3 regions of the Streptomyces sp. SudanB5_2050 genome follow, and region 2 is predicted to be linked to each of the others. Evidence: riboswitches for the same ligand, from Rfam matches in the RefSeq annotation. Region 2 holds a riboswitch; each other region holds the start of a gene.
The links. A riboswitch is a leader RNA that binds a small molecule or an ion and turns the genes downstream of it on or off. The one in region 2 is predicted to bind thiamine pyrophosphate.

Region 1 (2,256 bases), 3.3 Mb from region 2:
CCGCGCCCGACCAGGGCCAGGAACGCCGTACCGACGACGACCGTCGGCAGCACGAACGGCACGGTCACCACGGCCCGCAGCACCTGTTTGCCGGGGAAGTCGAGGCGGGCGAAGGCATAGGCGCCGGGCAGGGCGATCAGCAGGGTGAGCGCGGTGGAGGCCAGCGCCTGCCAGGTGGTGAACCACAGCACCTGCCGGACGTCGGACTGCCCCAGCACCTCCCCGATCCGCCCGAGCCGCCAGGCCCCGTCGACCTTCAGTCCACGCGCGACGATCGCGGCGACGGGGTAGGCGAAGAACGCCGCGAAGAACGCGACGGGCACGGCCATCAGCCCGAGCCGCGCCGCGCTCCCGCGCACGTTCCTCACCCGTTCCACCCGCTTCACCTCACGACGAGCGAGGTCCACGACTTGACCCACTGGTCGCGGTTGTCTGCGATCTCGGCCGGGTCCATGGTCCGCGGCTTCTCGGCCGGCGGCCCGAACTTCCGGAACGCCTCGGGGATCGCGGCGTCCTCGCGCACCGGATACACGAACATGTTGAGCGGCAGGTCCTCCTGGAACTGCTTGCTCAGCATGAAGTCGAGGAGCGCCTTGCCTCCCTCGGGGTTCCGGGCGTTGCTCAGCAGACCGGCGTACTCGACCTGGCGGAAGCAGGTGCCCTGGGCGACACCGGTCGGCGCGGTGACCGGCTGCGGGTCGGCGTAGATCACCTCGGCGGGCGGGGAGGAGGCGTAGGAGACGACGAGCGGACGGTCGCCCTTGGCCTTCTTGCCACCGGACGAGCCGGAGAACTCCTCGTTGTACGCCTGCTCCCAGCTGTCGACGACCTTGACGCCGTTGGCCTTCAGCTTCTTCCAGTAGTCCTGCCAGCCGTCGTCCCCGTACTCGGCCGCGGTGCCGAGCAGGAAGCCGAGGCCGGGCGAGGAACCGGCGGCGTTCTCCGTGACGAGCAGGTCCTTGTACTCGGGCTCGATCAGGTCGTCGAAGGAGTCCGGCGGGGTCAGCTTGTGCTCGCTGAAGTACGCCTTGTCGTAGTTGACGCAGATGTCGCCGGTGTCGACGGGCGTGACCCGGTGGTCGGTGTCGGTCCGGTACGCGGCGTCGACCCGGTCGAGCCCCTTCGCCTCGTACGGCTGGAACAGCCCGTTGTCCAGGGCCCGCGACAGCAGCGTGTTGTCGACGCCGAAGAAGACGTCGCCCTGCGGGTTGTCCTTGGTGAGGACGGCCTTGTTCACGGCCTGCCCGGCGTCGCCGTCCTCCAGGACCCGGACCTTGTAGCCGGAGCTCTTCTCGAAGGCGGCGATGACGTCCTTCGAGACGGCCCACGAGTTGTGGCTGACGAGGGTCACGCTCTTGGAACCGCCGGACCCCCCGCCGTCCCCGTCGGACGACGATCCGCACGCGGCGAGGCCGCCGGCCATGCCCAGCCCGACGGCGAGGGCGGTGACCTTCTTGGTGATGCTCACTGGATTCCTCCTGGGTGACCAGGAGAAGACGCGGCCCCGCCCGGAACCCCTGGCGAGGTCTCGGGCAGGGCGCAACAGCTCGAGTGGTGACCGATCTCCCTACCCAGAATGACCTGGGCCAGGTTCGGAGGGTCTGCGGCCGGTGCCGCACTCTCAGCGCTGTGGCGCTCCCCTGTCGGAATATGAAGATGTGATTTCTGTCAGGTCGTACTTCCGCCGGTCAGGTTACCGCTCGCTCGCGGCGAGCTGACCGCACGCCCCGTCGATCTCCTGGCCACGGGTGTCCCGGATGGTCACCGGCACACCGTGCGCCGCGATCGCCTCCACGAAGGCCTTCTCGTCCTCGGGCCGCGAGGCGGTCCACTTGGAGCCGGGCGTCGGGTTGAGCGGGATCAGGTTGACGTGCACCGGCCTGCCCTTGAGCAGCCGCCCCAGCCGGTCACCGCGCCAGGCCTGGTCGTTGATGTCACGGATCAGGGCGTACTCGATGGACAGCCGGCGCCCCGACTTCGCGGCGTACTCGAAGCCCGCGTCCAGCACCTCGCGCACCTTCCACCGCGTGTTCACGGGGACGAGGGTGTCACGCAGCTCGTCGTCGGGCGCGTGCAGCGAGATGGCGAGACGGCACTTGAAGCCCTCGTCGGAGAAGCGGTGGATCGCCGGGACCAGACCGACCGTGGAGACGGTGATGCCGCGCTGCGACAGCCCCAGCCCGTCGGGCTCGGGGTCGGTGAGCCGGCGGATGGCCCCCACGACGCGGTTGTAGTTGGCGAGGGGCTCGCCCATGC
Region 2 (2,256 bases):
GGCCAGCAGCAGGCCGTCGAGCCCGGTCGGGCCGAGCATCGGGGCGTTGTCCGGGGAGCCGGGGCGCAGACCCGCCCGGGTCTCCGTCAGGGGCAGCTCCGTGATGCCGGGGACCAGCTCGTGGGCGTCGCGCAGCAGCTCGTAGACGCCGCCCGCGGTGACCGTCGTGTCCCAGCCCAGCTCCTCGCTGGTGGCGCCGACGACCAGCTCACCGCTCTCCCGGGGCACCAGGTAGAGCGGGTTGCCGCGCACCACGGCGCGCACCGTCCGGTGCAGCAGGGGCCCGTGCGTCCGCGGCATCGCCAGCCGCAGCACCTGCCCCTTCACCGGCCGCACCGGCGGCAGCACGTCCTCGGGCACACCCGCGAGCCGCCCGCTCAGGCTGCCGCAGGCCAGCACCACCTGCCCGGCCTCCAGCAGGGTGCCGTCGGCGGTGACCACCCCCGTGGCCCGCCCGCCGCCCCGCCCGAGGGCGAGCCGGTCGGCCCACGCGCGGTGCACGACGACGCCCGCCCGCTCGCAGGCGGTCACCAGCGCCGCGGCCAGGCGCCGGGGGTCGATCTGATGGTCGCCGTCCACCCGGAGCCCGCCGCGCACACCCGGCGCGAGCATCGGCTCCAGGCGCCGGCACTCACGACCCGACAGCCACTCGGACTCCAGCCCCGAACGCTGCTGGAGCGCGTGCAGTTCGCGCAGATGGGCGCGGTCGTCGGCGTCCAGCGCGACGGCGAGGGTGCCGCAGCGGCGGTAACCGAGGTCGTGGCCCGTGACGTCCGCCAGCTCGGCGGCGAACTCCGGGTAGCGGCGGGCCGAGGCGAGGTTCAGCGCGAGCAGCGTCTGCTCGCCGTAGTGCAGTTCCGTGACGGCGGCCAGCATCCCGGCGGCCACCCGGGCGGCGCCACCGCCCGGCTCGGGGTCCACGAGGGCCGTGGCGAGACCGCGCTGCGCGGCCCGCCACGCCGTGACCAGACCGATGATCCCGCCGCCCACGACGAGCACGTCGGGTGCGGGGGACGAGGTGTGCGGTGGTGACGACATGGGCGTCCAGCCCCTCCCTTCGCCGGCATGACCCGGATCAGGTTCGTACGGTCGGAGGCCGCCAGCCTCCCTCTCAGCCCGGTGCGTCCGGGCTCCCGCGAGTGCTTTACGTTGGCCACCCTAGCCCGCAGCACCTCGCACTCGTAAGGGAGCCTCCGCCCGTGGCCCGTTCACTCGACGGTCTCGTCCTCGCCCCCGTCGCCGACCAGGCGCCCGGCCAGGTCGGCACCCGCACGCGCTTCGCCTACCACGAGAGGGACGGCGTCGTGTGGGCCGAGTACGCGGGCGGCGACGTGGTCCGCGGCCACCTGGTCGGCACCCGGGAGGGCGACCGCCTGGACTTCCGGTACGTGCAGCTCAAGGCCGACGGCGGCACCTCCTCGGGGCACTGCGCGGCGACCGTCGTCGAGCTGCCGGACGGGCGCGTGCGCCTGGAGGAGAGCTGGGAGTGGGAGTCGCAGCGCGGCAGCGGGACGAGTGTGGTCGAGCAGGTCACGGCGCACGAGCGCTGACTGACTTTCCGTCAGGTGTCTAAGGTGATCAGGTGAGTGAGCAGACGCGGGACCGGGAACAGGCGCCGGAGCAGACCCGGGAGCGGCAGGCGGACGCCCGGCACCGGGTCGTGGTCGTCGGTGCGGGCATGGCGGGGGTGCAGACCGCGGTGGCGCTGCGCGAACGGGGTTTCACCGGCCCCGTCACGCTGATCGGCGCCGAGCCGCACCAGCCCTACGACCGCCCCCCGCTGTCCAAGGCCGTCCTGCTCGGCACCGCCGAGGGCTCCGCCTTCGACGTCGACTTCGAGGCCCTGGACATCACCCTGCGACTCGGCTGCGAGGCCCTGGGCGTCCGGCCCGGCGCGCACACCCTCGACACGTCGGCGGGGCCCGTGCCGTACGACTCCCTCGTCCTCGCGACCGGCGCCGAGCCGCTGCGGCTCCCCGGTGCGGAGGACGTGCCCGGCGTGCACCTGCTGCGCACCCTGGACGACGCCGAACGGCTGCGTCCGGTGCTCGCCCGCCGGCACGACATCGTGGTCGTCGGCGCCGGCTGGATCGGCGCCGAGTTCGCCACCGCCGCCCGGGAGGCGGGCTGCGCGGTGACCGTGGTGGAGGCCGCCGACCGTCCCCTGGCCGGCGCGCTGCCCGCCGAGGTCGCCGCGCCGATGACGCGGTGGTACGCCGAGGCGGGCGCGGTGCTGCGCACGCACACGCGCGTGAC
Region 3 (2,256 bases), 1.6 Mb from region 2:
GCCAGCAGCAGACCGCTCATGTCGATCGTCGGATACAGACCGTGGATGAGGCCGGTGTTGTCGTCCGTGTTGCCGGTCAGCGCGGCCCAGCCGATGAACAGCGACCCGAGCACGCCGATCAGCACCAGGGAGATGAGCGTGCCCAGTACGGCCACCGATGTGCGGGCCGACAGACCATGGCACAGATACAGCGCGATCAGCATGATGGCGCTGGACCCGATCACCGCCACCAGCAGCGGGTTGGAGCCCTGCAGGATGGCGGGCAGGATGAAGAAGTTCAGCAGCAGGAAGCTGACGGCCAGCGAGATCAGGGCCATGAGACCCCGCAGCCGCCCGACGACCACGACCGCGAGGGCGAAGATGCCGGCGAGCAGCGCCATGGGGACCCGGCGGTTGATGTCGGTCACCGAGTACTGCAGGTCCTCGGGTGCGGAGGGCTCGTAGGCGACGACGACCTTCTGCCCCTCGCTCAGTTGCCGTGACTGGTCCGGCTGCACGATCTCGTCGAACGTGCGGCCCTTGTCCTTGCCGCTGTCGACCCGGATCGTCGCCCGCTTGCACTCGCCGTTCGCCTGCTGCACCGCGGAGGAGCCCTCGGCGGTGGACGTGTCGCCGGTCGGCGGTACGCCGGAGGCGTTGACGGACTGGCAGCTCAGCTCGACCACCTTGGTGACCGTGCCCTGTTGGGTCTGCCGGTCGAAACCGACCCCCGTGCGTTCGTGCGGCGGGGCTCCGCCCGGCCACAACACCGCGAGCCCGACCAGCACGGCCGCCGCGAACGGGATGAGGACCGCGGCGATGACCTTCCGCAGATGGCGGGAGACGGGTGCCGCCGGGCCGTGGCTGTGCGCGTGCGCGTGTCCGTGACCGCCGGCGCCCGTGCCGTGAGCACCGGGTGAGGCCGGGCCGGATTCACGGCCGTCGCCGTGCCCGGTGCCCGCTCCTCGGCGGGGATCGTGCGGGGGGAAGGGGGGCTGCTGCGGTGTGGTCACCGGCCGATCATCGCAAGAACCAGGGGGGCCCTCTGTTCACCGCGCCCGAATTGACGCTAGCGTGGAGGCACCTTTGTACACGCGGGAGCTCGGAGCACCGGGCTGAGAGGGCGCTGACCTCCGTCCCAGCAATGTTTCACGGGAAACATCACCGAAGCCGAGTGATGTTCCCCACGAAGCGTTCGCAGACGGAAGCCGCTGCGTCGACCGCCGAACCTGTTACCGGGTAATGCCGGCGTAGGGAGTAGGTCTCATGACCATCAAGGACACACGCACGCCTGCCTCCACGCAGAACTCCGCCCAGGAGGAGACCGCTGAGGTCGGGAAGTCCATCGGCTGGCACAAGGCGTACGTCGAGGGCTCACGCCCCGACCTGCGCGTGCCGGTCCGTCAGGTGCACCTCACCAACGGGCGGTCGGTCACGCTGTACGACACCTCGGGCCCGTACACCGACCCGCACGTCGACACCGACGTCCGCCGGGGACTGCCGCCGCTGCGGGAGAACTGGATCATCGCCCGCGGCGACACCGAGGAGTACGCGGGCCGTCCCGTCCGCCCCGAGGACGACGGGATCAAGCACACCTCGCCGCGTGGCGGCCTGCGCAATCTCGACGCGGTCTTCCCCGGCCGCCCCCGCCAGCCGCGCCGCGGGCGCGGCGGCACCGCGGTCACGCAGCTCGCGTACGCGCGCCGCGGAGAGATCACGCCGGAGATGGAGTACGTCGCCCTCCGGGAGAACGTGGCGCCGGAGGTGGTCCGCGAGGAGATCGCGGCGGGCCGTGCCGTGCTGCCGGCCAACGTCAACCACCCGGAGATCGAGCCGATGATCATCGGCAAGCGGTTCCTGGTGAAGGTCAACGCCAACATCGGCAACTCGGCGGTGACCTCCTCCATCGAGGAGGAGGTCGAGAAGATGACCTGGGCGACCCGCTGGGGCGCCGACACGGTGATGGATCTGTCCACCGGCCGCAACATCCACACCACGCGCGAGTGGGTGCTGCGCAACTCCCCCGTCCCCATCGGCACGGTGCCGCTCTACCAGGCACTGGAAAAAGTCGACGGCCGGGCCGAGGAGCTGACCTGGGAGATCTACAAGGACACGGTCATCGAGCAGGCCGAGCAGGGTGTGGACTACATGACGGTCCACGCCGGGGTGCGTCTGGCGTACGTACCGCTGACCGCGAACCGCAAGACGGGCATCGTCTCGCGCGGTGGTTCGATCATGGCGGCGTGGTGCCTGGCGCACCACAAGGAGTCCTTCCTG

Region 1: it holds a riboswitch for thiamine pyrophosphate, as region 2 does, so the genes downstream of both, ACFZP7_RS25080 (thiamine ABC transporter substrate binding subunit) here and thiO (glycine oxidase ThiO) in region 2, are expected to answer to the same signal.
Region 3: it holds a riboswitch for thiamine pyrophosphate, as region 2 does, so the genes downstream of both, thiC (phosphomethylpyrimidine synthase ThiC) here and thiO (glycine oxidase ThiO) in region 2, are expected to answer to the same signal.

What each region holds. Positions count from the first base shown of each region.
Region 1 is NZ_OZ186760.1:5,594,563-5,596,818, reverse strand. It holds gene ACFZP7_RS25085 (ABC transporter permease) at 1-407, opposite strand, end outside; gene ACFZP7_RS25080 (thiamine ABC transporter substrate binding subunit) at 383-1,468, opposite strand; TPP riboswitch at 1,547-1,652, opposite strand; gene rlmN (23S rRNA (adenine(2503)-C(2))-methyltransferase RlmN) at 1,694-2,256, opposite strand, start outside.
Region 2 is NZ_OZ186760.1:2,275,927-2,278,182, reverse strand. It holds gene thiO (glycine oxidase ThiO) at 1-1,038, opposite strand, end outside; TPP riboswitch at 1,036-1,147, opposite strand; gene ACFZP7_RS10155 (hypothetical protein) at 1,200-1,550, shown strand; gene ACFZP7_RS10150 (NAD(P)/FAD-dependent oxidoreductase) at 1,583-2,256, shown strand, end outside.
Region 3 is NZ_OZ186760.1:3,901,287-3,903,542, reverse strand. It holds gene ACFZP7_RS17385 (YibE/F family protein) at 1-992, opposite strand, end outside; TPP riboswitch at 1,064-1,253, shown strand; gene thiC (phosphomethylpyrimidine synthase ThiC) at 1,246-2,256, shown strand, end outside.